3 regions of the Lysinibacillus sp. SGAir0095 genome follow, and region 3 is predicted to be linked to each of the others. Evidence: a T-box and tRNA genes for the amino acid it is inferred to sense, from the RefSeq annotation. Region 3 holds a T-box; the other regions hold tRNA genes.
The links. The T-box of region 3 lies ahead of proS (proline--tRNA ligase). A T-box ahead of a tRNA ligase gene usually reads a tRNA of that ligase, here a tRNA-Pro.
Positions count from the first base shown of each region.

Region 1 (9,538 bases), 750 kb from region 3:
GGTTGAGTACGCCCAAGCAGTAAGGCGTGGAAGTAGGCAAATCCGCTTCCTGTAACGTTGAGCTGTGATGGGGAGCGAGTTTCTCGCGAAGTATCTGATTTCACGCTGCCAAGAAAAGCCTCTAGCGAGGCGGGAGGTGCCCGTACCGCAAACCGACACAGGTAGTCGAGGAGAGAATCCTAAGGTGTGCGAGAGAACTCTCGTTAAGGAACTCGGCAAAATGACCCCGTAACTTCGGGAGAAGGGGTGCTCTCAGCAATGAGAGCCGCAGTGAATAGGCCCAGGCGACTGTTTAGCAAAAACACAGGTCTCTGCAAAACCGTAAGGTGACGTATAGGGGCTGACGCCTGCCCGGTGCTGGAAGGTTAAGAGGAGGGGTTAGCGCAAGCGAAGCTCTGAATTGAAGCCCCAGTAAACGGCGGCCGTAACTATAACGGTCCTAAGGTAGCGAAATTCCTTGTCGGGTAAGTTCCGACCCGCACGAAAGGCGTAACGATCTGGGCACTGTCTCAACGAGAGACTCGGTGAAATTATAGTACCTGTGAAGATGCAGGTTACCCGCGACAGGACGGAAAGACCCCGTGGAGCTTTACTGTAGCCTGATATTGAATTTTGGTACAACTTGTACAGGATAGGTAGGAGCCAGAGAACTCGGAGCGCCAGCTTCGAGGGAGGCGACGGTGGGATACTACCCTGGTTGTATTGAAATTCTAACCCATACCCGTAAGCCGGGTAGGAGACAGTGTCAGGTGGACAGTTTGACTGGGGCGGTCGCCTCCTAAAAGGTAACGGAGGCGCCCAAAGGTTCCCTCAGAATGGTTGGAAATCATTCGTAGAGTGTAAAGGCACAAGGGAGCTTGACTGCGAGACCTACAAGTCGAGCAGGGTCGAAAGACGGGCTTAGTGATCCGGTGGTTCCGCATGGAAGGGCCATCGCTCAACGGATAAAAGCTACCCCGGGGATAACAGGCTTATCTCCCCCAAGAGTCCACATCGACGGGGAGGTTTGGCACCTCGATGTCGGCTCATCGCATCCTGGGGCTGTAGTCGGTCCCAAGGGTTGGGCTGTTCGCCCATTAAAGCGGTACGCGAGCTGGGTTCAGAACGTCGTGAGACAGTTCGGTCCCTATCCGTCGTGGGCGTAGGAAATTTGAGAGGAGCTGTCCTTAGTACGAGAGGACCGGGATGGACACACCGCTGGTGTACCAGTTGTCTTGCCAAAGGCATCGCTGGGTAGCTATGTGTGGACGGGATAAGTGCTGAAAGCATCTAAGCATGAAGCCCCCCTCAAGATGAGATTTCCCATTACGCAAGTAAGTAAGATCCCTCAAAGACGATGAGGTAGATAGGTTCGAGGTGGAAGTGTGGTGACACATGGAGCTGACGAATACTAATCGATCGAGGACTTAACCAAATCTTGAATGCAATTAATGTCTTTATCCAGTTTTGAGAGAACAATGTTCTTTTCATTTACCCAGGAGGATTAGCTCAGCTGGGAGAGCACCTGCCTTACAAGCAGGGGGTCGGCGGTTCGAGCCCGTCATCCTCCACCATATAATGCCGGTGTAGCTCAGTTGGTAGAGCAACTGACTTGTAATCAGTAGGTCGAGGGTTCGACTCCTTTCGCCGGCACCATTTTTAGAGCCATTAGCTCAGTGGTAGAGCATCTGACTTTTAATCAGAGGGTCGAAGGTTCAAGTCCTTCATGGCTCACCAGTTTTATTGTTACTTAAATGCGGGTGTGGCGGAATTGGCAGACGCACTAGACTTAGGATCTAGCGCCGCAAGGCGTGGGGGTTCGACTCCCTTCACCCGCACCATTTAAGTTTAAAGATTGCCAGAATAATTTATTTTGCACATGCGGAAGTAGTTCAGTGGTAGAACACCACCTTGCCAAGGTGGGGGTCGCGAGTTCGAACCTCGTCTTCCGCTCCAATTGTGCCGGGGTGGCGGAACTGGCAGACGCACAGGACTTAAAATCCTGCGGTAGGTGACTACCGTACCGGTTCGATTCCGGTCCTCGGCACCATTCATATATGCGCCCGTAGCTCAATTGGATAGAGCGTCTGACTACGGATCAGAAGGTTGTGGGTTCGACTCCTGCCGGGCGCGCCAATATTTCGAGAAGTAGCTCAGCTTGGTAGAGCACTTGGTTTGGGACCAAGGGGTCGCAGGTTCGAATCCTGTCTTCTCGACCATGTAACTCTATAGTGAAATTTTATTATGGGGCCTTAGCTCAGCTGGGAGAGCGCCTGCCTTGCACGCAGGAGGTCAGCGGTTCGATCCCGCTAGGCTCCACCAAAACACTTAAATATATCCCGGCGGCGTAGCTCAGCTGGCTAGAGCGTACGGTTCATACCCGTGAGGTCGGGGGTTCGATCCCCTCTGCCGCCATCTTGAAGGACCTTTAGCTCAGTTGGTTAGAGCAGACGGCTCATAACCGTCCGGTCGCAGGTTCGAGTCCTGCAAGGTCCACCATAGGAGATATAAATATACGGAGGCATACCCAAGTCTGGCTGAAGGGATCGGTCTTGAAAACCGACAGGCGGGTTAAACCGCGCGTGGGTTCAAATCCTACTGCCTCCGCCATTTTTAAAAATTAGAATAATATTATCGCGGGGTGGAGCAGTGGTAGCTCGTCGGGCTCATAACCCGAAGGTCGCAGGTTCAAATCCTGTCCCCGCAACCAAATGGTCCCGTGGTGTAGCGGTTAACATGCCTGCCTGTCACGCAGGAGATCGCCGGTTCGATCCCGGTCGGGACCGCCATTATTATGGGTCGGTAGCTCAGTTGGTAGAGCATTAGATTGAAGCTCTAAGTGTCGGCGGTTCGATTCCGTCCCGACCCACCATATAATGCGGGTGTAGTTTAATGGTAAAACCTCAGCCTTCCAAGCTGATGTCGTGAGTTCGATTCTCATCACCCGCTCCAATAGGGGCCTATAGCTCAGCTGGTTAGAGCGCACGCCTGATAAGCGTGAGGTCGATGGTTCGAGTCCATTTAGGCCCACCATAAAAATTTTCCGAAGTAGCTCAGTGGTAGAGCAATCGGCTGTTAACCGATCGGTCGTAGGTTCGAGTCCTACCTTCGGAGCCATATGGGGAAGTACTCAAGTGGCTGAAGAGGCGCCCCTGCTAAGGGTGTAGGTCGGGCAACCGGCGCGAGGGTTCAAATCCCTCCTTCTCCGCCATATATGTTTGGCCCGTTGGTCAAGTGGTTAAGACACCGCCCTTTCACGGCGGTAACACGGGTTCGAATCCCGTACGGGTCATAAAAAATATATTTTTTTATGAAAAAAGACTTGATATAATATATAAATATGTTATTATAAATCTTGTCTTAAATAAAAGAGTTTTACTATTTGAAGTAAAAACATTTATAGTCTAGTGATGATGGCAAAGAGGTCACACCCGTTCCCATACCGAACACGGAAGTTAAGCTCTTTAGCGCCGATGGTAGTTGGGGGATTCCCCCTGTGAGAGTAGGACGTCGCTAGGCATATTACCCAGGAGGATTAGCTCAGCTGGGAGAGCACCTGCCTTACAAGCAGGGGGTCGGCGGTTCGAGCCCGTCATCCTCCACCATATAATGCCGGTGTAGCTCAGTTGGTAGAGCAACTGACTTGTAATCAGTAGGTCGAGGGTTCGACTCCTTTCGCCGGCACCATTTTTTAGAGCCATTAGCTCAGTGGTAGAGCATCTGACTTTTAATCAGAGGGTCGAAGGTTCAAGTCCTTCATGGCTCACCAGTTCTATTGTTACTTAAATGCGGGTGTGGCGGAATTGGCAGACGCACTAGACTTAGGATCTAGCGCCGCAAGGCGTGGGGGTTCGACTCCCTTCACCCGCACCATTTAAGTTTAAAGATTGCCAGAATAATTTATTTTGCACATGCGGAAGTAGTTCAGTGGTAGAACACCACCTTGCCAAGGTGGGGGTCGCGAGTTCGAACCTCGTCTTCCGCTCCAATTGTGCCGGGGTGGCGGAACTGGCAGACGCACAGGACTTAAAATCCTGCGGTAGGTGACTACCGTACCGGTTCGATTCCGGTCCTCGGCATCTTTTAATCAGCCCGTATTTCTAAACGAAACGGGAAGTAGCTCAGCTTGGTAGAGCACTTGGTTTGGGACCAAGGGGTCGCAGGTTCGAATCCTGTCTTCCCGACCATGTAACTCTATAGTGAAATTTTATTATGGGGCCTTAGCTCAGCTGGGAGAGCGCCTGCCTTGCACGCAGGAGGTCAGCGGTTCGATCCCGCTAGGCTCCACCAAAACACTTAAATATATCCTGGCGGCGTAGCTCAGCTGGCTAGAGCGTACGGTTCATACCCGTGAGGTCGGGGGTTCGATCCCCTCTGCCGCCATCTTGAAGGACCTTTAGCTCAGTTGGTTAGAGCAGACGGCTCATAACCGTCCGGTCGCAGGTTCGAGTCCTGCAAGGTCCACCATAGGAGATATAAATATACGGAGGCATACCCAAGTCTGGCTGAAGGGATCGGTCTTGAAAACCGACAGGCGGGTTAAACCGCGCGTGGGTTCAAATCCTACTGCCTCCGCCATTTTTAAAAATTAGAATAATATTATCGCGGGGTGGAGCAGTGGTAGCTCGTCGGGCTCATAACCCGAAGGTCGCAGGTTCAAATCCTGTCCCCGCAACCAAATGGTCCCGTGGTGTAGCGGTTAACATGCCTGCCTGTCACGCAGGAGATCGCCGGTTCGATCCCGGTCGGGACCGCCATTATTATGGGTCGGTAGCTCAGTTGGTAGAGCATTAGATTGAAGCTCTAAGTGTCGGCGGTTCGATTCCGTCCCGACCCACCATATAATGCGGGTGTAGTTTAATGGTAAAACCTCAGCCTTCCAAGCTGATGTCGTGAGTTCGATTCTCATCACCCGCTCCAATAGGGGCCTATAGCTCAGCTGGTTAGAGCGCACGCCTGATAAGCGTGAGGTCGATGGTTCGAGTCCATTTAGGCCCACCATAAAAATTTTCCGAAGTAGCTCAGTGGTAGAGCAATCGGCTGTTAACCGATCGGTCGTAGGTTCGAGTCCTACCTTCGGAGCCATATGGGGAAGTACTCAAGTGGCTGAAGAGGCGCCCCTGCTAAGGGTGTAGGTCGGGCAACCGGCGCGAGGGTTCAAATCCCTCCTTCTCCGCCATATATTTTTTGGCCCGTTGGTCAAGTGGTTAAGACACCGCCCTTTCACGGCGGTAACACGGGTTCGAATCCCGTACGGGTCATAATTAATAACAAAAAAGTCCTAAAGGTTTGTTATCAAATCTTTAGGACTTTTTTGTATAGATTTTTATATAATTGTTTCCTGATAGAAGTTACGTTACAAAACATTCGGAAAATGAATTTATTACTTTTGGGAATATCTTTTAATTTCGGTTCTATAATATTTGTTGGGGTTTTACTACAATTTGAAATAAAAAAAAGCACGTAATCACCGATTTCGATATACTTGAATTGTCGAGAAACAAGCAATGAAAGGTGATACGTGCATTATGAATTTTAACAGAAATATCCCAGGATTAAAAGGTGTAACTGTTCATAAGATTGAAGAGATCGGGGAGCGTATCGCTCTTTACGTTTCAATTCCGAAGAAAGAACATCAGTGTCCAGACTGTAATAAAATGACCTCTAAAATACATGATTATCGAATTCAAAAAATTAAACATTTAAAATGGTTTGAACGATTAACCATCCTTTTCTATAAACGTCGACGTTATGTATGTGAGTGCGGAAAACGCTTCTCGGAAAAATCTCCTTTCGTGGATAAGTATCAACGTTACTCAAAAGAATGGAATCAAGTTGTTGGAATCCGTTCAGTAAAGGCAAAGACATTTAAAGAAGCAGCAGAAGTCCTTGGAACATCCAGTTCGACGGTAATTCGTCGCTTTAAAAAGGTGGTAAAAGAGCAGCTAAATGAAGGGGTCCATTTACCAAAATGTATTGCGATTGATGAATATAAAGGAGATACAGATGCGGGGACCTATCAACTAATCATTGCCAACGCTGAAACGCACGAACCAATTGATATTTTACCGAATCGTAGAAAAGAAACGATTAAGGATTATCTAATGACATATGGATCAGATGTAGAAGTCGTCGTAATGGATATGAATCCAAGCTTTAAAGCAGCTGTTAAAAAAGCCTTAAATCGTCCTATCATTATTGCCGATCGATTCCATTATTGTCGTTATATTTATTGGGCTCTAGACGAGGTGCGTCGTAAAGTGCAGAAGGATTGGCATCCATACGATCGAAAAAAGTGCAAAAAAATGCGTCATGTCTTATATAAACGCTTTGATAAGTTAACGGAAAAGAATCGATGGTATTTAAATCGCTACACGGGAATGTCAAAGGAATTAAAGCAAGCATATGAACTAAAAGAAGCCTATTGTAAATGGTTTGATTGGGCAAAAACGACGAATGATATTGCAGAAGTGAAGAATAGATTAGAAGCTTATTACCGTAAGGTAGAAGAAGCAAATATCCCAGCATTTATAAAAGCCATTCAAACCTTTAAGAATTGGCAAGTAGAGATCTTAAATAGTTTTAGTTTTGGCTATTCAAATGGTTTTTTAGAAGGAATTAATAATAAATCGAAGGTAATGAAACGTAATGCTTATGGTTTTAGGAGCTTTAAGCATTTTAAAGCAAAGATTTTATTGAATGATTTATATAAAGAATTCGGTGTTCATTTAGGTTAATAGGGTGACGTGCAAAAACACATCACCCCAACATTTGACATAGAACCTTAATTTCTAATGTTTCGAGTTGTCCAATAGAAGCAATCGCATGGACAACTATATAAGAAATAATCAAGAGTTGTTCAATAGATACGGTCTCATAGACAAATAATAAAGAACTTAAAAAAGGCCCCATAGAAACACTAGAAAAGACAAAGAACGAAACAAATGAAAACGTATCTCCACCAGGATTTCTAGCAGTGAGAAATGTAGTGCTCAACAAGAGACGCAACATCTTATTGAATGAACACAATGTAAGCACATAAAAATCAAATAATACCATTCAATAACGACAGCAATTCGAGAAACCAATTACCTTTAATTTTAATAATTATCTTGTTGCAAATCATATGTGTTTTTACACGTTGTACAAATTTTACTATGTTTAAAAAGTTAAATAAAGGAAACCTTAATTATAGGAAAAAGGAGGACAACAACATGAAACAATCCGAGATGCAACAATTAAAAAATACATTGTTAGAAGAACTGAAGGATTTAAAAGAAGGTCTGGAAACGCATGATGATATTGAACGCACGGAGTTATCAAATTATGATAATCATCCAGGAGATGTTGCTTCAGACTTAACGATACAACTAACGGAATATGCCATGGATGATTTTAAACAAGAAAGTATAGATAAAATAGAAGCTGCTTTGGAAGCTATGAATAATGGAACTTATGGTGAATGTAAAGTATGTCATAAGGAAATTTCCTTTGAACGTCTTGAAGCAGTTCCAACAACCTTGACTTGTGTAGAACATAGTCAAGAAAAAGTCGATATGGAAACACGACCGATTGAAGAGGAAATCATGAATGAGCTTTCACATAAAGCATTAAAAGCGGTCGATTTTGAAAATGGTTCTGGAGAGTTTCCATCATCTGATAGTCCACAGGATGTACCACAAGAGGTTATCCATCAAAATAATCAAGAATCAACCATTCGAGATCAATTTCAATAAAGATAAAGTTTTCAATGAGAAATATGGAATTTATCTCACCATTTCCTATACAATATAGTTATATTGAATTGGTGGGGGATACATGAATATTATCGATTTGCATTGTGATGTATTGGAGAAATTATCGCGACTCGAAAATGCGAATTTCCGAAATGATGCTAGATTAAGTGCAAGCTTAGAGAAATTAAAAGCAGGAAATGTTAAGGTGCAAGTTTTTGCAATCTTTGTTCATTCTGATCTTCCTGACAATGAAAAATTCTTAGCAGCAGTTCGACAAATTGAAGCTTTTCATACAAAAGTTTTAAGCGAGCCTGAAATGGTGCATATAACTGAGTGGGCGCAATTAGATCAGCTTGAGGATGGGCAAATTGGAGCAATTTTAAGTTTAGAGGGTTGCGATTGTATTGGTGAAGATCTATTAAAACTTGAGCAGATTTTAAATTCAGGAGTGAAATTAGTTGGTTTAACATGGAATCATGAAAATGGTGTTGCCTATGGCGCTTCAGAAGATCCTTCAAAGGGTTTAAAACCTTTAGCTAAAGAGGTAGTTCAGTTGCTAAATAAACGCAATATCATAATTGACGTGTCTCATCTAAATGAGCAAGGTTTTTTTGAATTACTTCCATTAGCGAAAAACCTTATTGCTAGTCATAGTAATGCAAGAGCCATTTGTGACCATCCGAGAAACTTAACAGATGTCCAAATAAAAGAATTAATAAAACATGGTGGGAGAATGCATGTCGTATTTTATCCACCGTTTATCGAAAATGAAAAAGAAAAGACATCCATCGAGAACTTAGTGAAGCATGTCGAACTTATTGCATCTCTAGTTGGAGTACAACATATTGGATTTGGATCTGATTTTGATGGAATGGATTTTTCAGTGGATAAGTTATCGAATGCAAAAGAGTATGAAAACTTAATTAAAGCCTTATTGAAAACCTTCACCTATGAAGAGGTTTCCATAATGGCAAATAGAGGTTTCAATAAATATGCAAACAAACTAAACTTAGCGCGAGAGTAATTTCTCTCGCTTTTTTGGTTGGAAAAATTATTCAAGCCTTACAGATAAAAATCAATGAGGAAACAATATCAATATTGTATATGTAAAAAAAGTGATATGATAGAATAGATAACGTAAATTCGAAAACAATACACATGAGCGTTTTGGAGTAAAAGCAGAAATTGTGATAACTCTGATTTTAAGTGGAAATAATGATGTTTTCACAAATAATATGGCTTTAAGATAAGCCAAAGTTCTAGGCAAGAAACTGCCTTTGATGGAGGGAAATTCGATGCATCAGAAGTGGTTGCATACCACTGAAGTAGAAGTGGAAACAGTTAATTCAAGATTATCCTTCTATATTGAAACAATAGAAGTAAGCAGATTATCAGCCTTGGCATTTTTTGCAGCTGGCGAATCGCAATATAAGGGACAGCGCTTTTTTTGGCAAAATCGTGAGAAAACATTCACATTAGTCGGTCTTGGCCATGCATTTATAATCGAAAATAATAAAGGCAAGGACCGTTTCGATTTAGTAGAAAAACAGTGGAAAGAATTAACAAAAAATATTGTGAAAGAAGAAAAAGAACCTCAACCAATTCTATTTGGCGGGTTTACCTTTGACCCGAAGAATGGCAAAAAAGGAGAGTGGGACGGCTTTCCACAAAGCTTTTTTTCGGTAGCTACATATCAACTAGTGATACGTAATGATAAGGCTTATATCAGTATTCATTTAATTACGGATAAAGAAAATAGTCTAGAGGATTTCGAGCAGCTTCGAAAAGAACGGGATCAGCTCATTCATGCTGCACAAGTAAAA
Region 1 is NZ_CP028083.1:2,957,877-2,967,414, reverse strand. Features, by position in the region: rRNA gene C1N55_RS14775 (23S ribosomal RNA) at 1-1,414, shown strand, start outside; tRNA gene C1N55_RS14770 (tRNA-Val) at 1,478-1,553, shown strand; tRNA gene C1N55_RS14765 (tRNA-Thr) at 1,560-1,635, shown strand; tRNA gene C1N55_RS14760 (tRNA-Lys) at 1,642-1,716, shown strand; tRNA gene C1N55_RS14755 (tRNA-Leu) at 1,736-1,820, shown strand; tRNA gene C1N55_RS14750 (tRNA-Gly) at 1,861-1,935, shown strand; tRNA gene C1N55_RS14745 (tRNA-Leu) at 1,941-2,029, shown strand; tRNA gene C1N55_RS14740 (tRNA-Arg) at 2,039-2,115, shown strand; tRNA gene C1N55_RS14735 (tRNA-Pro) at 2,122-2,198, shown strand; tRNA gene C1N55_RS14730 (tRNA-Ala) at 2,226-2,301, shown strand; tRNA gene C1N55_RS14725 (tRNA-Met) at 2,321-2,394, shown strand; tRNA gene C1N55_RS14720 (tRNA-Ile) at 2,402-2,478, shown strand; tRNA gene C1N55_RS14715 (tRNA-Ser) at 2,497-2,589, shown strand; tRNA gene C1N55_RS14710 (tRNA-Met) at 2,615-2,689, shown strand; tRNA gene C1N55_RS14705 (tRNA-Asp) at 2,693-2,768, shown strand; tRNA gene C1N55_RS14700 (tRNA-Phe) at 2,776-2,851, shown strand; tRNA gene C1N55_RS14695 (tRNA-Gly) at 2,858-2,931, shown strand; tRNA gene C1N55_RS14690 (tRNA-Ile) at 2,936-3,012, shown strand; tRNA gene C1N55_RS14685 (tRNA-Asn) at 3,022-3,096, shown strand; tRNA gene C1N55_RS14680 (tRNA-Ser) at 3,100-3,190, shown strand; tRNA gene C1N55_RS14675 (tRNA-Glu) at 3,200-3,271, shown strand; rRNA gene rrf (5S ribosomal RNA) at 3,383-3,498, shown strand; tRNA gene C1N55_RS14665 (tRNA-Val) at 3,509-3,584, shown strand; tRNA gene C1N55_RS14660 (tRNA-Thr) at 3,591-3,666, shown strand; tRNA gene C1N55_RS14655 (tRNA-Lys) at 3,674-3,748, shown strand; tRNA gene C1N55_RS14650 (tRNA-Leu) at 3,768-3,852, shown strand; tRNA gene C1N55_RS14645 (tRNA-Gly) at 3,893-3,967, shown strand; tRNA gene C1N55_RS14640 (tRNA-Leu) at 3,973-4,058, shown strand; tRNA gene C1N55_RS14635 (tRNA-Pro) at 4,090-4,166, shown strand; tRNA gene C1N55_RS14630 (tRNA-Ala) at 4,194-4,269, shown strand; tRNA gene C1N55_RS14625 (tRNA-Met) at 4,289-4,362, shown strand; tRNA gene C1N55_RS14620 (tRNA-Ile) at 4,370-4,446, shown strand; tRNA gene C1N55_RS14615 (tRNA-Ser) at 4,465-4,557, shown strand; tRNA gene C1N55_RS14610 (tRNA-Met) at 4,583-4,657, shown strand; tRNA gene C1N55_RS14605 (tRNA-Asp) at 4,661-4,736, shown strand; tRNA gene C1N55_RS14600 (tRNA-Phe) at 4,744-4,819, shown strand; tRNA gene C1N55_RS14595 (tRNA-Gly) at 4,826-4,899, shown strand; tRNA gene C1N55_RS14590 (tRNA-Ile) at 4,904-4,980, shown strand; tRNA gene C1N55_RS14585 (tRNA-Asn) at 4,990-5,064, shown strand; tRNA gene C1N55_RS14580 (tRNA-Ser) at 5,068-5,158, shown strand; tRNA gene C1N55_RS14575 (tRNA-Glu) at 5,169-5,240, shown strand; gene C1N55_RS14570 (ISL3 family transposase) at 5,508-6,716, shown strand; gene C1N55_RS14565 (TraR/DksA C4-type zinc finger protein) at 7,194-7,715, shown strand; gene C1N55_RS14560 (dipeptidase) at 7,798-8,739, shown strand; gene C1N55_RS14555 (isochorismate synthase) at 9,011-9,538, shown strand, end outside.
Region 1: it encodes a tRNA-Pro, which carries the amino acid that the T-box ahead of proS (proline--tRNA ligase) is inferred to sense. The anticodon was not compared.

Region 2 (9,538 bases), 1.9 Mb from region 3:
AAATTAGGAGAGTTTTTTTCTATTGAAAGACCGAAGTGATTAATGGAGGGTAATTATGAAACATATATTTAAAAAAGGTACTAATCCATCTAAACCGGTGCTACTTTTATTGCATGGTACAGGCGGAGATGAAAATGGTTTACTGGCTTTAGCGGATATAGTAGATCCAGAAGCTTCCGTACTAAGTGTTAGAGGGAATATTTTAGAGAACGGAATGCCCCGTTTTTTCAGACGTTTAGCAGAAGGTATATTTGATGAAGAGGATTTAATCTTTCGTACAAAGGAATTGAATCAATTTTTAGATGATGCATCAAAGGAATATAGATTCGATCGTCAAAACATCGTAGCTATAGGATATTCGAATGGAGCAAACATCGCAGCGAGTCTTTTATTCCATTATAAAGATGCTTTAAAGGGAGCGGTTTTACATCATCCAATGGTTCCGAGACGCGGAATTGAATTGCCAGATTTAAAAGATGCTAAGGTATTTATTTCTGCTGGTACAAACGACCCGATTTGTCCGCAGCAAGAATCGTTGGAACTCAAACAAATTTTAGATTCGGCAGGTGCGTCGGTAGAAGTACATTGGGAAGACCGTGGGCATCAACTAACAATGACTGAAGTTCAAGCAGCTAAACGGTGGTACGAACAAAATTTATAAGTGCAATGCGTAGGTGTAGTTTGCCTACGCTTTTAATTTGCTATTTGAATTTTCAATTTCTCCTCCTTCAAAAGTGAATGTAAAAAGGGAGGGGTATAAAAATGATTTTATATAGAAAGAAAGTTAACTTATTCTTTTTTCTTAAAAGTGTTGACAAGTATTGTTGAGGAATGTAATATTGTAAAAGTCGCTACGGTGACGTGAAGGAAATCTTAATTAATATCAAAAAAAGTAATTGACTTTGATTGGATAAGTTGTTACTATATAAAAGTTGTCTCAAATAACCGTTGAAAATAATTTGAAAAAAGTTGTTGACAAAAATGGTGAGATTTGATAAATTATAAAAGTCGCTGTTGAAAAATAGCGAAAGATATGAACCTTGAAAACTGAACAACAAAACGTTAATGAACATAGTTTCTTCTATTAATTTAGGGAAACGAAATTTTGGACATCAAAATTGATGCCAGCAAGAAATTTGAGCTAATCAAATTTTCTCTTTTATGGAGAGTTTGATCCTGGCTCAGGACGAACGCTGGCGGCGTGCCTAATACATGCAAGTCGAGCGGACTTGATGGGAGCTTGCTCTTTGTCAAGTTAGCGGCGGACGGGTGAGTAACACGTGGGCAACCTGCCCTATAGTTGGGGATAACTCCGGGAAACCGGGGCTAATACCGAATAATACATTTCATCTCCTGTTGAAATGTTGAAAGATGGTTTACGCTATCGCTATAGGATGGGCCCGCGGCGCATTAGCTAGTTGGTGAGGTAACGGCTCACCAAGGCGACGATGCGTAGCCGACCTGAGAGGGTGATCGGCCACACTGGGACTGAGACACGGCCCAGACTCCTACGGGAGGCAGCAGTAGGGAATCTTCCACAATGGGCGAAAGCCTGATGGAGCAACGCCGCGTGAGTGAAGAAGGTTTTCGGATCGTAAAACTCTGTTGTAAGGGAAGAACAAGTACAGTAGTAACTGGCTGTACCTTGACGGTACCTTATTAGAAAGCCACGGCTAACTACGTGCCAGCAGCCGCGGTAATACGTAGGTGGCAAGCGTTGTCCGGAATTATTGGGCGTAAAGCGCGCGCAGGTGGTCCTTTAAGTCTGATGTGAAAGCCCACGGCTCAACCGTGGAGGGTCATTGGAAACTGGGGGACTTGAGTGCAGAAGAGGAAAGTGGAATTCCAAGTGTAGCGGTGAAATGCGTAGAGATTTGGAGGAACACCAGTGGCGAAGGCGACTTTCTGGTCTGTAACTGACACTGAGGCGCGAAAGCGTGGGGAGCAAACAGGATTAGATACCCTGGTAGTCCACGCCGTAAACGATGAGTGCTAAGTGTTAGGGGGTTTCCGCCCCTTAGTGCTGCAGCTAACGCATTAAGCACTCCGCCTGGGGAGTACGGTCGCAAGACTGAAACTCAAAGGAATTGACGGGGGCCCGCACAAGCGGTGGAGCATGTGGTTTAATTCGAAGCAACGCGAAGAACCTTACCAGGTCTTGACATCCCATTGACCGCTATGGAGACATAGCTTTCCCTTCGGGGACAGTGGTGACAGGTGGTGCATGGTTGTCGTCAGCTCGTGTCGTGAGATGTTGGGTTAAGTCCCGCAACGAGCGCAACCCTTGTTCTTAGTTGCCATCATTTAGTTGGGCACTCTAAGGAGACTGCCGGTGACAAACCGGAGGAAGGTGGGGATGACGTCAAATCATCATGCCCCTTATGACCTGGGCTACACACGTGCTACAATGGACGGTACAAACGGTTGCCAACCCGCGAGGGGGAGCTAATCCGATAAAACCGTTCTCAGTTCGGATTGTAGGCTGCAACTCGCCTACATGAAGCCGGAATCGCTAGTAATCGCGGATCAGCATGCCGCGGTGAATACGTTCCCGGGCCTTGTACACACCGCCCGTCACACCACGAGAGTTTGTAACACCCGAAGCCGGTGGGGTAACCCTTTTGGGAGCCAGCCGTCGAAGGTGGGACAGATGATTGGGGTGAAGTCGTAACAAGGTAGCCGTATCGGAAGGTGCGGCTGGATCACCTCCTTTCTAAGGATATTTAACGGAATGGTTGACCTTTTGGTCAAACCAACATTAACGTTTTGTGTTCAGTTTTGAAGGTTCAGCAATGAATTTTCAAATTGTGCTCCTGCCGCGAAGAAAAGCTAGGAAGTAATTCAAAGCTTTCGTCGCAAATCTGCACGGAGTATTTCACTGATGTTTAGTCGCGATGTGATTGAAGTCAGCTGATTTGTTCTTTGAAAACTGGATAAAACGACATTGAAAGCAACAAAATTCAAGTAATTGATTGTGTAGTTCTTAAGTCTTTTCTTTTTTAGAAAAGCAGTAACTGATCTTTATAGGTTAAGTTATTAAGGGCGCACGGTGGATGCCTTGGCACTAGGAGCCGAAGAAGGACGGCACTAACACCGATATGCTTCGGGGAGCTGTAAGTAAGCTTTGATCCGGAGATTTCCGAATGGGGGAACCCACTGTTCGTAATGGAACAGTATCTTGACGTGAATACATAGCGTCTTGAAGGCAGACCCAGGGAACTGAAACATCTAAGTACCTGGAGGAAGAGAAAGAAATTATTCGATTCCCTGAGTAGCGGCGAGCGAAACGGGAAGAGCCCAAACCAAGAGGCTTGCCTCTTGGGGTTGTAGGACACTCTATACGGAGTTACAAAGGAATGAATTAGGCGAAGCGATCTGGAAAGGTCTGCCATAGCGGGTAAAAGCCCCGTAGTCGAAAGTTCATTCTCTCTTGAGTGTATCCTGAGTACGGCGGAACACGTGAAATTCCGTCGGAATCCGGGAGGACCATCTCCCAAGGCTAAATACTACCTAGTGACCGATAGTGAACCAGTACCGTGAGGGAAAGGTGAAAAGCACCCCGGAAGGGGAGTGAAATAGAACCTGAAACCGTGTGCCTACAAGTAGTTAGAGCCCGTTAATGGGTGATAGCGTGCCTTTTGTAGAATGAACCGGCGAGTTACGATTACGTGCAAGGTTAAGCTGAGAAGGCGGAGCCGTAGCGAAAGCGAGTCTGAATAGGGCGAATTAGTACGTGGTCGTAGACCCGAAACCAGGTGATCTACCCATGTCCAGGGTGAAGGTGAGGTAACACTCACTGGAGGCCCGAACCCACGCACGTTGAAAAGTGCGGGGATGAGGTGTGGGTAGCGGAGAAATTCCAATCGAACTTGGAGATAGCTGGTTCTCTCCGAAATAGCTTTAGGGCTAGCCTCGTGATAGAGAATACTGGAGGTAGAGCACTGTTTGGACTAGGGGGGCATCTCGCTTTACCGAATTCAGACAAACTCCGAATGCCAGATATTTATACACGGGAGTCAGACTGCGAGTGATAAGATCCGTAGTCAAAAGGGAAACAGCCCAGACCACCAGCTAAGGTCCCAAAGTAATCGTTAAGTGGAAAAGGATGTGGCGTTGCTTAGACAACCAGGATGTTGGCTTAGAAGCAGCCATCATTTAAAGAGTGCGTAATAGCTCACTGGTCGAGTGACGCTGCGCCGAAAATGTATCGGGGCTAAACGATTCACCGAAGCTGTGGATGGACATCTAAGATGTCCGTGGTAGGAGAGCGTTCTAAGTGCGTTGAAGTCAGACCGGAAGGACTGGTGGAGCGCTTAGAAGTGAGAATGCCGGTATGAGTAGCGAAAGATGGGTGAGAATCCCATCCACCGTATGACTAAGGTTTCCTGAGGAAGGCTCGTCCGCTCAGGGTTAGTCGGGACCTAAGTCGAGGCCGATAGGCGTAGACGATGGACAACAGGTTGATATTCCTGTACCACCTCCCCGCCGTTTGAGTAATGGGGGGACGCAGTAGGATAAGATAAGCGTACCGTTGGTTGAGTACGCCCAAGCAGTAAGGCGTGGAAGTAGGCAAATCCGCTTCCTGTAACGTTGAGCTGTGATGGGGAGCGAGTTTCTCGCGAAGTATCTGATTTCACGCTGCCAAGAAAAGCCTCTAGCGAGGCGGGAGGTGCCCGTACCGCAAACCGACACAGGTAGTCGAGGAGAGAATCCTAAGGTGTGCGAGAGAACTCTCGTTAAGGAACTCGGCAAAATGACCCCGTAACTTCGGGAGAAGGGGTGCTCTCAGCAATGAGAGCCGCAGTGAATAGGCCCAGGCGACTGTTTAGCAAAAACACAGGTCTCTGCAAAACCGTAAGGTGACGTATAGGGGCTGACGCCTGCCCGGTGCTGGAAGGTTAAGAGGAGGGGTTAGCGCAAGCGAAGCTCTGAATTGAAGCCCCAGTAAACGGCGGCCGTAACTATAACGGTCCTAAGGTAGCGAAATTCCTTGTCGGGTAAGTTCCGACCCGCACGAAAGGCGTAACGATCTGGGCACTGTCTCAACGAGAGACTCGGTGAAATTATAGTACCTGTGAAGATGCAGGTTACCCGCGACAGGACGGAAAGACCCCGTGGAGCTTTACTGTAGCCTGATATTGAATTTTGGTACAACTTGTACAGGATAGGTAGGAGCCAGAGAACTCGGAGCGCCAGCTTCGAGGGAGGCGTCGGTGGGATACTACCCTGGTTGTATTGAAATTCTAACCCATACCCGTAAGCCGGGTAGGAGACAGTGTCAGGTGGACAGTTTGACTGGGGCGGTCGCCTCCTAAAAGGTAACGGAGGCGCCCAAAGGTTCCCTCAGAATGGTTGGAAATCATTCGTAGAGTGTAAAGGCACAAGGGAGCTTGACTGCGAGACCTACAAGTCGAGCAGGGTCGAAAGACGGGCTTAGTGATCCGGTGGTTCCGCATGGAAGGGCCATCGCTCAACGGATAAAAGCTACCCCGGGGATAACAGGCTTATCTCCCCCAAGAGTCCACATCGACGGGGAGGTTTGGCACCTCGATGTCGGCTCATCGCATCCTGGGGCTGTAGTCGGTCCCAAGGGTTGGGCTGTTCGCCCATTAAAGCGGTACGCGAGCTGGGTTCAGAACGTCGTGAGACAGTTCGGTCCCTATCCGTCGTGGGCGTAGGAAATTTGAGAGGAGCTGTCCTTAGTACGAGAGGACCGGGATGGACACACCGCTGGTGTACCAGTTGTCTTGCCAAAGGCATCGCTGGGTAGCTATGTGTGGACGGGATAAGTGCTGAAAGCATCTAAGCATGAAGCCCCCTCAAGATGAGATTTCCCATTACGCAAGTAAGTAAGATCCCTCAAAGACGATGAGGTAGATAGGTTCGAGGTGGAAGTGTGGTGACACATGGAGCTGACGAATACTAATCGATCGAGGACTTAACCAAATCTTGAATGCAATCAATGTCTTTATCCAGTTTTGAGAGAACAAAGTTCTTTCAACTAAATAAGTCTAGTGATGATGGCAAAGAGGTCACACCCGTTCCCATACCGAACACGGAAGTTAAGCTCTTTAGCGCCGATGATAGTTGGGGGCTTCCCCCTGTGAGAGTAGGACGTCGCTAGACTTATTACCCAGGAGGATTAGCTCAGCTGGGAGAGCACCTGCCTTACAAGCAGGGGGTCGGCGGTTCGAGCCCGTCATCCTCCACCATATATGCCGGTGTAGCTCAGTTGGTAGAGCAACTGACTTGTAATCAGTAGGTCGAGGGTTCGACTCCTTTCGCCGGCATCCTTTTTTGGAGGGGTAGCGAAGTGGCTAAACGCGGCGGACTGTAAATCCGCTCCTTCGGGTTCGGCGGTTCGAATCCGTCCCCCTCCACCATTTGTAAGAGCCATTAGCTCAGTGGTAGAGCATCTGACTTTTAATCAGAGGGTCGAAGGTTCAAGTCCTTCATGGCTCACCAGTTTTATAAAATTTGTGCCAGTATTAATTTCAGTACATGCGGAAGTAGTTCAGTGGTAGAACACCACCTTGCCAAGGTGGGGGTCGCGAGTTCGAACCTCGTCTTCCGCTCCAAATGTGCCGGGGTGGCGGAACTGGCAGACGCACAGGACTTAAAATCCTGCGGTAGGTGACTACCGTACCGGTTCGATTCCGGTCCTCGGCACCATTCATAATATGCGCCCGTAGCTCAATTGGATAGAGCGTCTGACTACGGATCAGAAGGTTGTGGGTTCGACTCCTGCCGGGCGCGCCAATATTTCGAGAAGTAGCTCAGCTTGGTAGAGCACTTGGTTTGGGACCAAGGGGTCGCAGGTTCGAATCCTGTCTTCTCGACCATGTAACTATAAAGTGAAATTTTATTTGGGGCCTTAGCTCAGCTGGGAGAGCGCCTGCCTTGCACGCAGGAGGTCAGCGGTTCGATCCCGCTAGGCTCCACCAATAAAAAAACATATATTATAATGGCGGCGTAGCTCAGCTGGCTAGAGCGTACGGTTCATACCCGTGAGGTCGGGGGTTCGATCCCCTCTGCCGCCACCATAAAATTTCGGAGGCATACCCAAGTCTGGCTGAAGGGATCGGTCTTGAAAACCGACAGGCGGGTTACACCGCGCGTGGGTTCGAATCCTACTGCCTCCGCCATTTTTCTCAAATCATACATAAAGGTCCCGTGGTGTAGCGGTTAACATGCCTGCCTGTCACGCAGGAGATCGCCGGTTCGATCCCGGTCGGGACCGCCATTTTTAATCTCAATAATATGGGTCGGTAGCTCAGTTGGTAGAGCATTAGATTGAAGCTCTAAGTGTCGGCGGTTCGATTCCGTCCCGACCCACCATATAATGCGGGTGTAGTTTAATGGTAAAACCTCAGCCTTCCAAGCTGATGTCGTGAGTTCGATTCTCATCACCCGCTCCAATTGGGGCCTATAGCTCAGCTGGTTAGAGCGCACGCCTGATAAGCGTGAGGTCGATGGTTCGAGTCCATTTAGGCCCACCAAAAATTTTTCCGAAGTAGCTCAGTGGTAGAGCAATCGGCTGTTAACCGATCGGTCGTAGGTTCGAGTCCTACCTTCGGAGCCACGGCCCGTTGGTCAAGTGGTTAAGACACCGCCCTTTCACGGCGGTAACACGGGTTCGAATCCCGTACGGGTCATATTGAGAAATGCCCTAAAGTTAGCCAATAACTTTAGGGCATTTTTTATTTCAATCATACAATATTTTAAAAACCATTAGAAAATTTCTTCTAATGGTTTTTCTTTATATTTATTCTGGCGTATGGATAATCTGAACATTTTATACATAAATAACACTCTCTTGTGCAAAATAAGGAAAAAGCATGGAGTTGCTAAAATTGAATTTTTTTAAGAAATTAATGAAATCAGATAGTGAGCAGGAAAATCAATTTCCTGAACAAACATCGGAAAATGAAATATTAATTAAGAAAAAACATATAGACAGAAGTTTAGCAAACAATTTAAATACAATTAAATCTCTCTATTCTATACCATTGAATTCTGATATTAAAATTCGCCAATTCACTTATGGAGAAATGCAGATAAAGGCGATGGTTGTCTATATAAGTACTATAACAGACGCTCAAAAAATTGATGAATCTATTATCCAGCCTTTGTTAACGAGTCAGTCTTCAAAAGGAGTGGATAATATTATTACCGCCGAGACAATATCAACCGTTAAAGTGATCGAAGATACGGTAAAAGGTATTAATGGTGGAAATACTGTATTGTTTGTAGATGGTGAAGAATGTGCCTATATCATTTCTACTAGCAAGTTTGAGGGGAGAAGTGTTGAAAAGGCAGGGAATGAGGTTGTTATTAAGGGGTCAAAGGATGCTTTTAATGAAATGGCAACCTCAAATATTTCGTTACTTCGAAAGAGAATCAAAAATGAAAGTTTAATTGTTGAATCAACCATTGTATCAAAACGTTCAAATAATGAAGTTTATCTGCTCTATGTTAAGGACTTAGCAAACGAAGATATTATAAACGACGTCCGACAAAGAATAAGTTCAATAGATGTAGATGCAATTCAAAATGCCGCCGTCTTAGAACAATATATTGAGGAAAGACAAAAATCTATATTACCCACAGTTTTATACACAGAAAGACCTGATCGTACAGCCTCGTTCTTAGAAAACGGATTTATCGTACTAATTATGGATAATTCACCTGAAGCATTAATCGTACCGGCAACATTCTGGTCATTTTTCCATAACGCTGAGGATCATTACCTTCGATTTATTTTTGGGAATTTTATAAGAGCCCTGCGTTTGCTTGCTTTATTTATAACACTATTTATTTCTGCAATTTATATATCGATAACTAATTATCATGTAGAGATGGTGCCAGCCGATTTATTGCTTGCAATTTCCGCGACTCGAGAAATTGTACCGTTTCCTGCTATTGTGGAGATTTTACTAATGGAAATTGCCTTTGAATTAATAAGAGAAGCAGGGCTACGTGTACCAAGCCCGATAGGACCTACAATTGGGATAGTAGGAGCATTAATTTTAGGACAAGCTGCCGTTCAAGCGAATATTGTTAGCCCTCTCGTTGTAATTATTGTGGCCCTAGGGGGATTAAGTTCCTTTGCAATTGGGGATATTAGTATGAACTTTTCGATGCGATTATTAAGATTCCTCTTCATATTCTCAGCTGCATTATTTGGTTTTTATGGGATGACAGCATTATTTACTATAGGCATTGTCTACATGGTATCAATGAAATCTTTTGGAGTGCCTTATCTAGCTCCCATGACGCCGACCTATATTTCATCCAAAGATACTGTTTTTAGAAGAATGCTTAAAAATGAGATCTTTAGACCAGGTTACTTGAAACCAAAAGATATAGAAAAAAAATCAGGAGAATAAGGATGTACAAATCAGAAGGAAAAATAGGGACCAAGGAGTTATTTTCCATTATCATTCTTGTGATAGGGACCAAATTAACAGATAATACGCCATTGCTCTTTTTTGATGATTTGAGTAATGGCGCTTGGATGGCAATTATATTCATCTTT
Region 2 is NZ_CP028083.1:262,011-271,548, forward strand. Features, by position in the region: gene C1N55_RS01220 (flavin reductase family protein) at 1-39, shown strand, start outside; gene C1N55_RS01225 (alpha/beta hydrolase) at 53-661, shown strand; rRNA gene C1N55_RS01230 (16S ribosomal RNA) at 1,159-2,713, shown strand; rRNA gene C1N55_RS01235 (23S ribosomal RNA) at 3,027-5,946, shown strand; rRNA gene rrf (5S ribosomal RNA) at 6,011-6,126, shown strand; tRNA gene C1N55_RS01245 (tRNA-Val) at 6,137-6,212, shown strand; tRNA gene C1N55_RS01250 (tRNA-Thr) at 6,218-6,290, shown strand; tRNA gene C1N55_RS01255 (tRNA-Tyr) at 6,300-6,383, shown strand; tRNA gene C1N55_RS01260 (tRNA-Lys) at 6,391-6,465, shown strand; tRNA gene C1N55_RS01265 (tRNA-Gly) at 6,504-6,578, shown strand; tRNA gene C1N55_RS01270 (tRNA-Leu) at 6,584-6,672, shown strand; tRNA gene C1N55_RS01275 (tRNA-Arg) at 6,683-6,759, shown strand; tRNA gene C1N55_RS01280 (tRNA-Pro) at 6,766-6,842, shown strand; tRNA gene C1N55_RS01285 (tRNA-Ala) at 6,869-6,944, shown strand; tRNA gene C1N55_RS01290 (tRNA-Met) at 6,967-7,043, shown strand; tRNA gene C1N55_RS01295 (tRNA-Ser) at 7,053-7,145, shown strand; tRNA gene C1N55_RS01300 (tRNA-Asp) at 7,168-7,243, shown strand; tRNA gene C1N55_RS01305 (tRNA-Phe) at 7,263-7,338, shown strand; tRNA gene C1N55_RS01310 (tRNA-Gly) at 7,345-7,418, shown strand; tRNA gene C1N55_RS01315 (tRNA-Ile) at 7,423-7,499, shown strand; tRNA gene C1N55_RS01320 (tRNA-Asn) at 7,508-7,582, shown strand; tRNA gene C1N55_RS01325 (tRNA-Glu) at 7,584-7,655, shown strand; gene C1N55_RS01330 (spore germination protein) at 7,854-9,389, shown strand; gene C1N55_RS01335 (GerAB/ArcD/ProY family transporter) at 9,392-9,538, shown strand, end outside.
Region 2: it encodes a tRNA-Pro, which carries the amino acid that the T-box ahead of proS (proline--tRNA ligase) is inferred to sense. The anticodon was not compared.

Region 3 (9,538 bases):
CAGACATCAAGGAGGAAATCATCTTTAGAAAAGTGCTTTCTTATCGCTATATACAAGAGCTTCGAAATGCTGTCAGTGACAATCTCGACCATCAGTTTTTAATACAAGGCTATAAATATAGGCAAGATCAGATTAATAGTCACAACGAAAATGTAACGCTAATAAAAAAGGAGCTTGAGATAAAGAAGAACTAAATTCATTAAAATGACTTGAACAACTTTCTTTTGTATCCTCAAAGGCGAATGTCGCATACACTATAGAGGGTAAAAAGGGGGGGTGTCCATTAAATGGCAATTTACATCAACAAAGAGCACCCAGGAGTGTTTTGTAATACAGAGACAGTTCCAGAACCAAATCAGGTTGAGTTTCGACGAGATTACTTGTCTGAGTTAATCGAACAACAGCTGGTTGAAAATCGAAAGCTACAACATAGTTTTGTTCATATGCAGCTTTCGCAAAACGATTGGAATCAACATCAATCCATTCAATATAAAAAATTAGATAAACGAATAAATGAGTTAAAAGAGCTCCAAGAGCATCAAGAAGCAATGGAGCATCAAGTGATTGATTGGTTGGAAAAAATCGAAGACCAAAATAATATCATGCAACAAACAATCAATTACGATCAACGCATCCATAATGATCTACTTCATCAAGTGAATGAAATTAACCAATCACAAAAAGGAATAGTTAGCCAAATCCATCATGTTGAAATCGAACATAAAGAAATAGTAAAGATTTTGGAAGAATTCACTTCGATGAATAAAGTTTTAATTTCCCGTGTAGAACAAGTAATGTCAGCAAACGAAAAGGTAGAACAGCATATGGAGGCTCAAAATACCGTAAATCAGCAAATTTTAGATCAAATTACAAGTGTTGACGAAACTCAAAAAGATGTACTAAGCCGTGTCGATGATCATGAAGGATTGATGGAGAAAATACTTCGTCAGGTTGATCATTTACGTTCCATTTTGTTTGAGCGTACCAATTTCATAGAGGAAAAATTGGAGAAAGTCATACAATCCTCAGCAGATTATTTTCAAAAAATAAAAAATTAGAGCATGATCTAAAACCACGAATTGCTTCATTTATTAAGCATTCGCGGTTTTTTGTTTAAGAGGAGGCACGCAAATCTTTTTACATTTCTACTCAATTTCTGTTATACGAACATAATCCGAGCTATATGAAAAAAATACGATTACAACTTCCTCGAAACAGCACACAACACATAGTAAGAAAATATTTCACATAGATTGAATTATTTTCTATTATTTGATACAGTATAAACAATATGAAATAATCTATGATGTGACCAAGTAAATGAGAATTGTGAGACAGAAAATATAGTAATTGCTGAGAGCTATATCACCTCTTCTTGTTGAAACCTATCACGGAGATGCAAGTCAGACTTGCCGATTCGTTATCGTTACAAACGCCTAGAGGGTAAATGCGTTCAAATCAATATCGCTATTACCAAATTAAGGTGGTACCACGTCTATTAATGCACAAAGACGTCCTTTTTATAAGGACGCTTTGTGCTTTTTATTTGCTTACAGCTAGAATCAATTCCCCTATGTCTTTATAGGTAGAAGGTTTAGTTAGAGCAAATTAAACCAAAGCTTGGATTAACTACCATTTTACAGCGTAGCAACGGGTCGCTTACATCAAATTTGTATTTAGGAAGGTAAAAGGTTTTCAAAATTTTATCTGCATAAGTGCAACTAAGGCATTTCTCTTTCGTAAAGGGATATTGATTGCCGAGTTTTCAAATATTAGGAGGAAAAAAGATGTCACAACAAACAAATGATTTTTCAAAATGGTACATTGACACAATTCAAAAAGCAGATTTAATGGACTATACACCAGTACGTGGATGTATCGCATTTAAACCGGATGGCTATGAATTATGGGAGCATATACAGGGGGAGATGGATCGCCGTTTTAAAGAAACTGGTCACCGTAATGCTTATTTCCCTATGTTAATTCCTGAATCTTTCTTCCAAAAGGAAAAAGATCATATTGAAGGATTTTCTCCAGAGCTTCCATGGGTTACAGAAGCAGCAGGGGAGCAATTGGAAGAACGCTTGGCACTTCGTCCGACTTCCGAAACAATGATTGGCCATTTATATTCTGACTGGATTAAAAGCTATCGTGACCTACCTGTTCTAATTAATCAATGGGCAAATGTATTCCGTTGGGAAAAGAAAACTCTACCATTCATCCGTACTTCTGAATTTTTATGGCAAGAAGGGCATACAGCACATGTTGACGAAGAGGATGCTCGTAAAGAAACAATGCAAATGCTAAACATCTATAAAGAAGTGGTTGAAAACTTTTTAGCAATCCCTGTATATGATGGACAAAAAACACCATCTGAACGTTTTGCTGGTGCGGTTGATACGTATTCAATCGAAGCGATGATGAAGGATGGTAAAGCTGTTCAAGCTGGTACTTCTCACTATTTAGGTACTAAATTTGCGGAAGCATTTGATATTAAGTTCTTAAGTAAAGAAAACAAACATGAATACGTTCATACTACTTCTTGGGGTACATCAACTCGTTTAATCGGTTCAGTAATCATGGTTCATGGTGATGAACAAGGTCTTGTATTACCTCCAACGATTGCACCAACACAAGTTGTATTAATTCCAGTTGGACCATGGAAAAAGAATCCTGCGATTATTGAGAAATTAGATGAAATCTTTGCAAGTTTAAAAGCGAAAGGAATCCGTGTTCGTCTTGATGATTCAGATCAATCACCTGGCTTTAAATTCAATGAATGGGAACTAAAAGGGGTACCAGTACGAATCGAGCTTGGACCTCGTGATTTAGAAAACAACCAAGTATTATTAAAGCTGCGTGATGAAGCTGACAAAAAGTCAGTTGAATTAGGTTCTGTTGTAGAAACAATCGAAAATGAATTAAAAGTCATGCAGACGCGTCTTTTCGAAAAAGCAAAAGCATTCCGTGATGCAAATTCACATACACATATTGATTCATTAGACCAACTAAAGCAGCACCTAACGGATTCAGATCAAAACGAAACAATCCCTGGTTGGATCCTTGCTGGTTGGTGTGGAGATGACGCTTGTGAATCAAATGTAAAAGAAGAAACGAAATTCACAACTCGTAATATTCCATTCAACCCACCAGCAGAAAAACATACATGTATTAACTGTGGAAAAGAAGCAAAACACACAGTTTGGTTCGGACGCGCATACTAATAGTAAATAGAAAACACTGCCCCTTCCTTCTTGGAAGCAAAGAGGGCAGTGTTTATTTTTTTATTATAAGAATAATTTACAGTTAAAAATATCCACCCATAATAGGCGGATATTAAATTCATACTATAAGCTTTATCTCTTAGCAAAGGGAATAAATCAAAGACATGATTAGTGTTTCTAATCTTTCTTGTGTCATTTCTATCAGCTCCCTTTAGTGAAATTAGTAAGATTGGCTTTAGGAAAAATGATAGACGTTTCCTATAGTATGAACTATGATTATCAGTTTGCTACCAGTGAGAAGAATCATGCATTGTCACATAAAAAAATCACCCTCTCCATTAGAAAAGGCGATTACTAAAATGAATTTAAGTATATGAATTACAACGATGATGCTCATATTCCTCATGTTTTGCACTTACACGTTCCACTTGGATGGTTGCGTGTTCAATATGAAATTCATCATGTAAAATTTTTAATGCATCCTTTATCACTTTATCATGTTCATTACGTACTATTTCAAGATGGCAGGTTACTGTTGGGAAATCTGATGTGATACTCCATACATGGAAATCGTGCATACCTACAACCCCTTGGATATTTAAGAGGGACTCTCGGATTTTCTTGACATCCATATTCATCGGAATGCCCTCCATTAAAATATGAAAGGATATAGTTGTTATCTCAATTCCATTTCTTAGAATGATTATAGAGATAAGTAGACTTGCTATAGGATCAGCAATGGACCAATCGAATAACATAATAAGAATAGAAGCAATAATAGCACCAACCGAGCCTAACAAATCCCCTAAAACATGCATAAATGCAGCTCTCAAGTTAATATTTTCTGTAGTATCAGCTCTTGTTAAAATGTACGCGACAATAATATTTACAATAGCACCAGTGATCGCTACTGCAAGCATACCAATACTTGAAATTTCCTGAGGATTAGCAAATCTTTTTAACGCTTCGTAGATAATAATCAAAGCAATCCCAACTAGTAAAAGACCATTAAATAATGCAGCTAGGATTTCTAATCGTTGATAACCGAAAGTCATTCTGCTATTTACAGCTTTTTCTCCCAGTTTAAATGCAATCAATCCAATTCCTAATGATAAAGCATCACTAAACATATGACCCGCATCTGAAAGTAGCGTCAAACTATTGGTTAATAACCCTCCTATAAAAACCACAATGACAAAAGATGCAATGATGAAAAAGCTTACTAAAAGTGCCTTTTTATTTTTTATATGATGTTGATGGCTATGTGAATGAGAATGTGCCATTAATAGTCCTCCATTATAGTTTATTGAAGAGGGGAGTAGTAGTTAAAGAAAGATTGAAGTCGTCCACTCTTTCGAAACCCAATATTTTAGTTATTTATAAAAGGTATTCGGTTCATAAACTCTGTATGACTATTTAATAGAATTAGTGATTGCTGATTTTGATTTTTAGTCATATACAAATTAGGATAACGAAGCTTATTATCTCTGTTTCGCTTTCCAAAAAATCATTGAATACTCTATAAGGATTAAGTTAGTGCATTCCAAATATTTTAAATATCCAAAAATAAAAAGACCCAAAATGAAGATATTGGGCCTTTATCAACCTTGCGATTATTGATTTTTACTTTGGAATTCGATCATGAAATCAGCTAATGCTTTACAAGTTTCGTATGGGACAGCATTATATGTGGACGCGCGGCAACCTCCGACTGAGCGGTGACCATTTAATCCAACAAAGCCTTCTTCTTTTGCTTGGGCAAGGAACTTCTTCTCAAGTTCTTCATCTGCCAAGCGGAATGTAATGTTCATAAGTGAACGAGACTCAACATCTGCATGACCTTTGTAGAAACCATTGCTTTGATCGATTACGTCATAAATTAACTTCGCTTTTTCTTCGTTATTTTTTTCGATGGCTTCTAGCCCACCTTTTTCTTCTACCCATTTTAATACCTCACCTAACATGTAAATTCCAAAAGTTGGTGGTGTATTATATAAAGAATTGGACTCAGAATGTGTAGAATATTTTAATACTGTTGGAATGTTAGTTTTTGCTATTTCAAGTAAATCTTTTCGAATAATAACAATCGTAACACCGGAAGGTCCAAGGTTCTTTTGTGCACCAGCATATATTATGCCGAAGCTGCTTACATCTATTCGTTTTGAAAGAATATCACTGGACATATCGGCAACTAATGGTACCTCACCAGTGTTTGGGAATTCTTTCCATTGTGTTCCGTAGATGGTGTTGTTGGAAGTTAAGTGAACATAAGCATCTGTTTCACTAAATTTAATATCTTCTAATGATGGGATATTACGATAAGCATTCTCTTTTGTACTTGCTGCTTCCTGAGTTTGTCCTAGAAGTTTTGCTTCTTTTAATGCTTTTTCTGACCAGGAACCAGTAAGTATATAGCTAGCCGTTTGTCCCTCGTTTAGGAAGTTCATGGGTACCATTGTAAATTGAAGACTGCCTCCACCTTGCAAGAATAGCACCTCATAATTATCAGGAATAGAAAATAATGATTTGAAGCGGGCAATAGCATCATTATGTACTGCATCATAGTCTTTGCTGCGATGACTCATTTCCATTATTGACATGCCTGAGTTGTTGAAATTTACTAATTCTTCCTGTGCTTTTTGTAATACTTCGATTGGTAAAGCAGATGGACCTGCATTAAAATTGTATGCACGTTTTGTTGAAATCAAACTGAACACTCCCTAAAGAAAAATAATAAATTGATATATTGATTATATACCTTTTTTTAAATAATGGATTTGATTTTTAAAAAAATGATGAATTTTTCGACATTTACCATTTACTTATAGATATTAATAGCGAATTTGGTAGTAAGAGGTGTTGAAAGTATGACATGTGATTTTAATGGATAAGTTTAGAAGTATTCTTATTAAGATTGTTTACTATCTTCAAGTTTAATTTACGTTTATTTAAGAAAATCTCCACGGTTGACCATAGTCTGTCATCCAAACTTACATAGCATATAAACAGTTGAGCTAAAAAGGGGGTTAGGACATGGGACACTCTAGCAATGTAGGTGGAGTAGGTGAATATAACGGCGGTGGCTATAATAATGGCTTCGCATTATTAGTTGTACTATTCATTCTTTTAATTATCGTAGGCGCTTCATTCTTTAACGGAAGCTACTAATCATAATTAGCAAGAGATGGATTCTCACCAGGAGAATCCGCTTTTGCTTTTATAGAAAAAATTTGTTTTATTAATAAAATCTAAGCATATGTCCCTGTCACCATAAAGACCCTTACATAAATTATTGTATCAAGAACAAAAGGAGGAGAAATTTATGTATTGCAACGGAGGATATTCTAAAAATAACAATGAGTTCGTTTTAATCGTTGTATTATTCATTCTTTTAATTATTGTTGGTGCTTACTACTTCAACTACTAATTAAATTAGAAGCAACAATTGGGATCATAAAGTTTTTGACTTAAAGTCCAACAGAAAGTAGGCAATGTTGTATTTTACGACATTGTCTACTTTTTTCAATTGTACTTGTACATAAAATTATTATATTGAAGCACTCGTCATTACTAATTAAATATTCATAGAATGAATATTAGTGAATAGCTTTGGTGAATAAAATTCTTTTTAGAATTCTTTACATTCGTTGTTTTGGGGACAATTCAACTCAACTACATTCAACAGCAACTAAACGATTTTAAAGCCTCAATCTTTAAAATCTAATTTTTTGTTCACATATTGTGTTTAAATGAATAAGTTCAACTATGGACGGATATTAAACGCTTTTAAAATTTATTGGATTTTCCTAATTTATTTCCATTTCTCCTTGAAAATGGATTTTTTTCAATTACAATGGAGGTGCAGTGAAAAATTAATAAAGGGGTACTTGAATGGAAAAAGAGACGGATAAGCGAATCGAAAGGTTAGAGGTAGAAGTTCGAGCGCTACGTTTAGAATTAGATAATCTAAAGGGGATAAAAAGTTTAGAAAAAAAAGAAATGATACAAGCAAAAGATCAACCATCTCAAAAGCCTCGTAAAGAAGTTGAAGCTGAAAATCATTTGGTTAAATTGAATAAAGCCGCATCAGAAAAACAAAAAAAATCTATTTTAAATGAACAAAACCAAAAGACAGATCAACAAATTAATCTACCGAATCCCCAAAAACAACGAAGTTTTGAGGAAGTGATTCTATGGCTGTTGCCAAAAGTCTTTATGGTTATTCTTGTGCTGGGGGTACTTTGGGGACTAAAGGTAATCAGTGATTTTGGGTTACTGTCAAATGAATTGAAAATTGCTCTTGCATACTGTTTGTCAGTAGGTTTAATCATTATCGGTCTGATTATGGATTTGAAAAAACCTGAATCCTCCCAGATTTTCACCATCGTCCTATATGGTGGAGCCTTTATCATTGGTATATTGACCACAGCAGCTGGAGCCATATTATATGACGTATTGGGATTATATTTTGCACTTCTGCTAGCTCTGATATTTATTGCCTATGGAATTGCTATCTGTTATGTTAAGAAAAATCAAGTTCTTTCAATTTTTGTTATTTTTACCTCATTGTTATTACCATACTTATTAGAATATATGGATTTCAATGGAATGATTATTTTACTGTATGTTGTAATAGTCTACAGTTTTATGCAATTTATAGTGATTAAACACGTTCAATCAATTGCTATGTATATCTCATACTTCTTTTCACTAATTGCTGTACAGATTATTTGGAGCTTGAATGATGAAAATGCAGGAATGTACGTACTGGGTATTCTCCTTTTAAATGGTATTTTACTTCTTGTTTGGTGGCATTTATATAAACCATTTAGTAAATGGAGAGCAATCCATGAAGGACTATTATTTAGTATGAATGGTCTTACGATTCTTATGGTTAATATAATTTCGGATAAAATAGCACTTCCATTATTAATGTTAATAGTTATTTACGGTATTTTTGCTTTATTCGCTAATAAACGAAGTGCTTCAAGGGTAGTGGATCTTGCAGGAACACTTTCATTATTATCCATTGTTAATTTCATAATGGTTCTAAATACTTTTGATGATTTCGAAATCGTTCTTTTAACTTTAAGTACATTTTTAGGATTAATGGCAGGGTTAAAGATAAATGCGAAATTAATGAAAATTATATATAGTTTCTTATTTACTTTTATAGTGCTGGTACATTTGTTAGTAAATGATATTAAACCGTTTTGGACAATAGAAAACCTTAACTATCTATTAATATTCTTTTATTTAATAGTGCTATTCCTTTATATGAAACAAAGATACAAAGTAGCAGAAAGTGAAGATGGTAAAGTCAATGTTAATTTTTCGCTGGATATATTCCCAATCTTCCTGGTTACGTATTTCTTTATATACGTATATAAGTTTGACATTTCATATTTATCTTATGATAATCATGCATATTTAACAGCATTGGTATTAGCGGTAGTCATGCTTGTATCCTTGTTTGTCTCAGAAAGCATTATCGGCAGGGGACTTAGATACATTTTAATTTTTGCATTTTTCCTTACGTACATTAACCTGATACCAACGCATTTTGTAGAGGGCATTGATATATGGCTGAACCTATTCGTTCGTATTATTTATGCATTTATCGTCATTGCGATTCTTGCCGATATATATATGAAGGGATATTTATATAGAACTTGGATATCGAAATTAAAATTGGATGTGGACGGTCTATTAACTGTAGGGATACTCGGAGCATTGGTGCTGCTATATTCTCTTTTAAGTCAATTGCAATTCGATAGTATTGTCAATTACTTCCTTGTTGTTACTGGCAAGACACTTTTACTATTTATTACAGCAAGTTTATCCCTATGGATGAGCACTACAGGTGTATTACGAAAAGTAAAGTCAATGGGGTATTGTATACTTGCGGTTGCTATTATTAAACTCATATTCTCTGATCTTGATTCTTTAAATCTCATAGTCCGTGCACTGTTATTTATTGTGATTGGTGGAATTGGACTATTTTTGTCAAACAAATTACTAACGAATAAAAATAAGAAAGAATCATAAGAAAATTCACACAACTAAGATAATTTCTTATATAATTTAACTATTATAGAAAATTAAAGGAGTTATTGCATATGAATCTAGGATTAAAAGATAAGGTAGCAGTAATAACAGGTGCGAGTAAAGGAATTGGCTTATATACAGCATTACAGCTAGTCAAAGAGGGGACTAAAGTAGCAATTGCTGCTCGAGGTGAAGATACACTGAAGGAAGCAAAAGCATTTATCCAAGAACAAACAGGAGAAGATGTTCTGACGATCTCTGCAGAT
Region 3 is NZ_CP028083.1:2,210,430-2,219,967, reverse strand. Features, by position in the region: gene C1N55_RS10875 (MBL fold metallo-hydrolase) at 1-194, shown strand, start outside; gene C1N55_RS10870 (hypothetical protein) at 288-1,058, shown strand; T-box leader at 1,295-1,522, shown strand; gene proS (proline--tRNA ligase) at 1,788-3,224, shown strand; gene C1N55_RS10860 (cation diffusion facilitator family transporter) at 3,590-4,507, opposite strand; gene serC (3-phosphoserine/phosphohydroxythreonine transaminase) at 4,838-5,932, opposite strand; partial or broken gene C1N55_RS10850 (YjcZ family sporulation protein) at 6,303-6,392, shown strand; gene C1N55_RS10845 (YjcZ family sporulation protein) at 6,547-6,651, shown strand; gene C1N55_RS10840 (DUF2339 domain-containing protein) at 7,116-9,272, shown strand; gene C1N55_RS10835 (SDR family NAD(P)-dependent oxidoreductase) at 9,344-9,538, shown strand, end outside.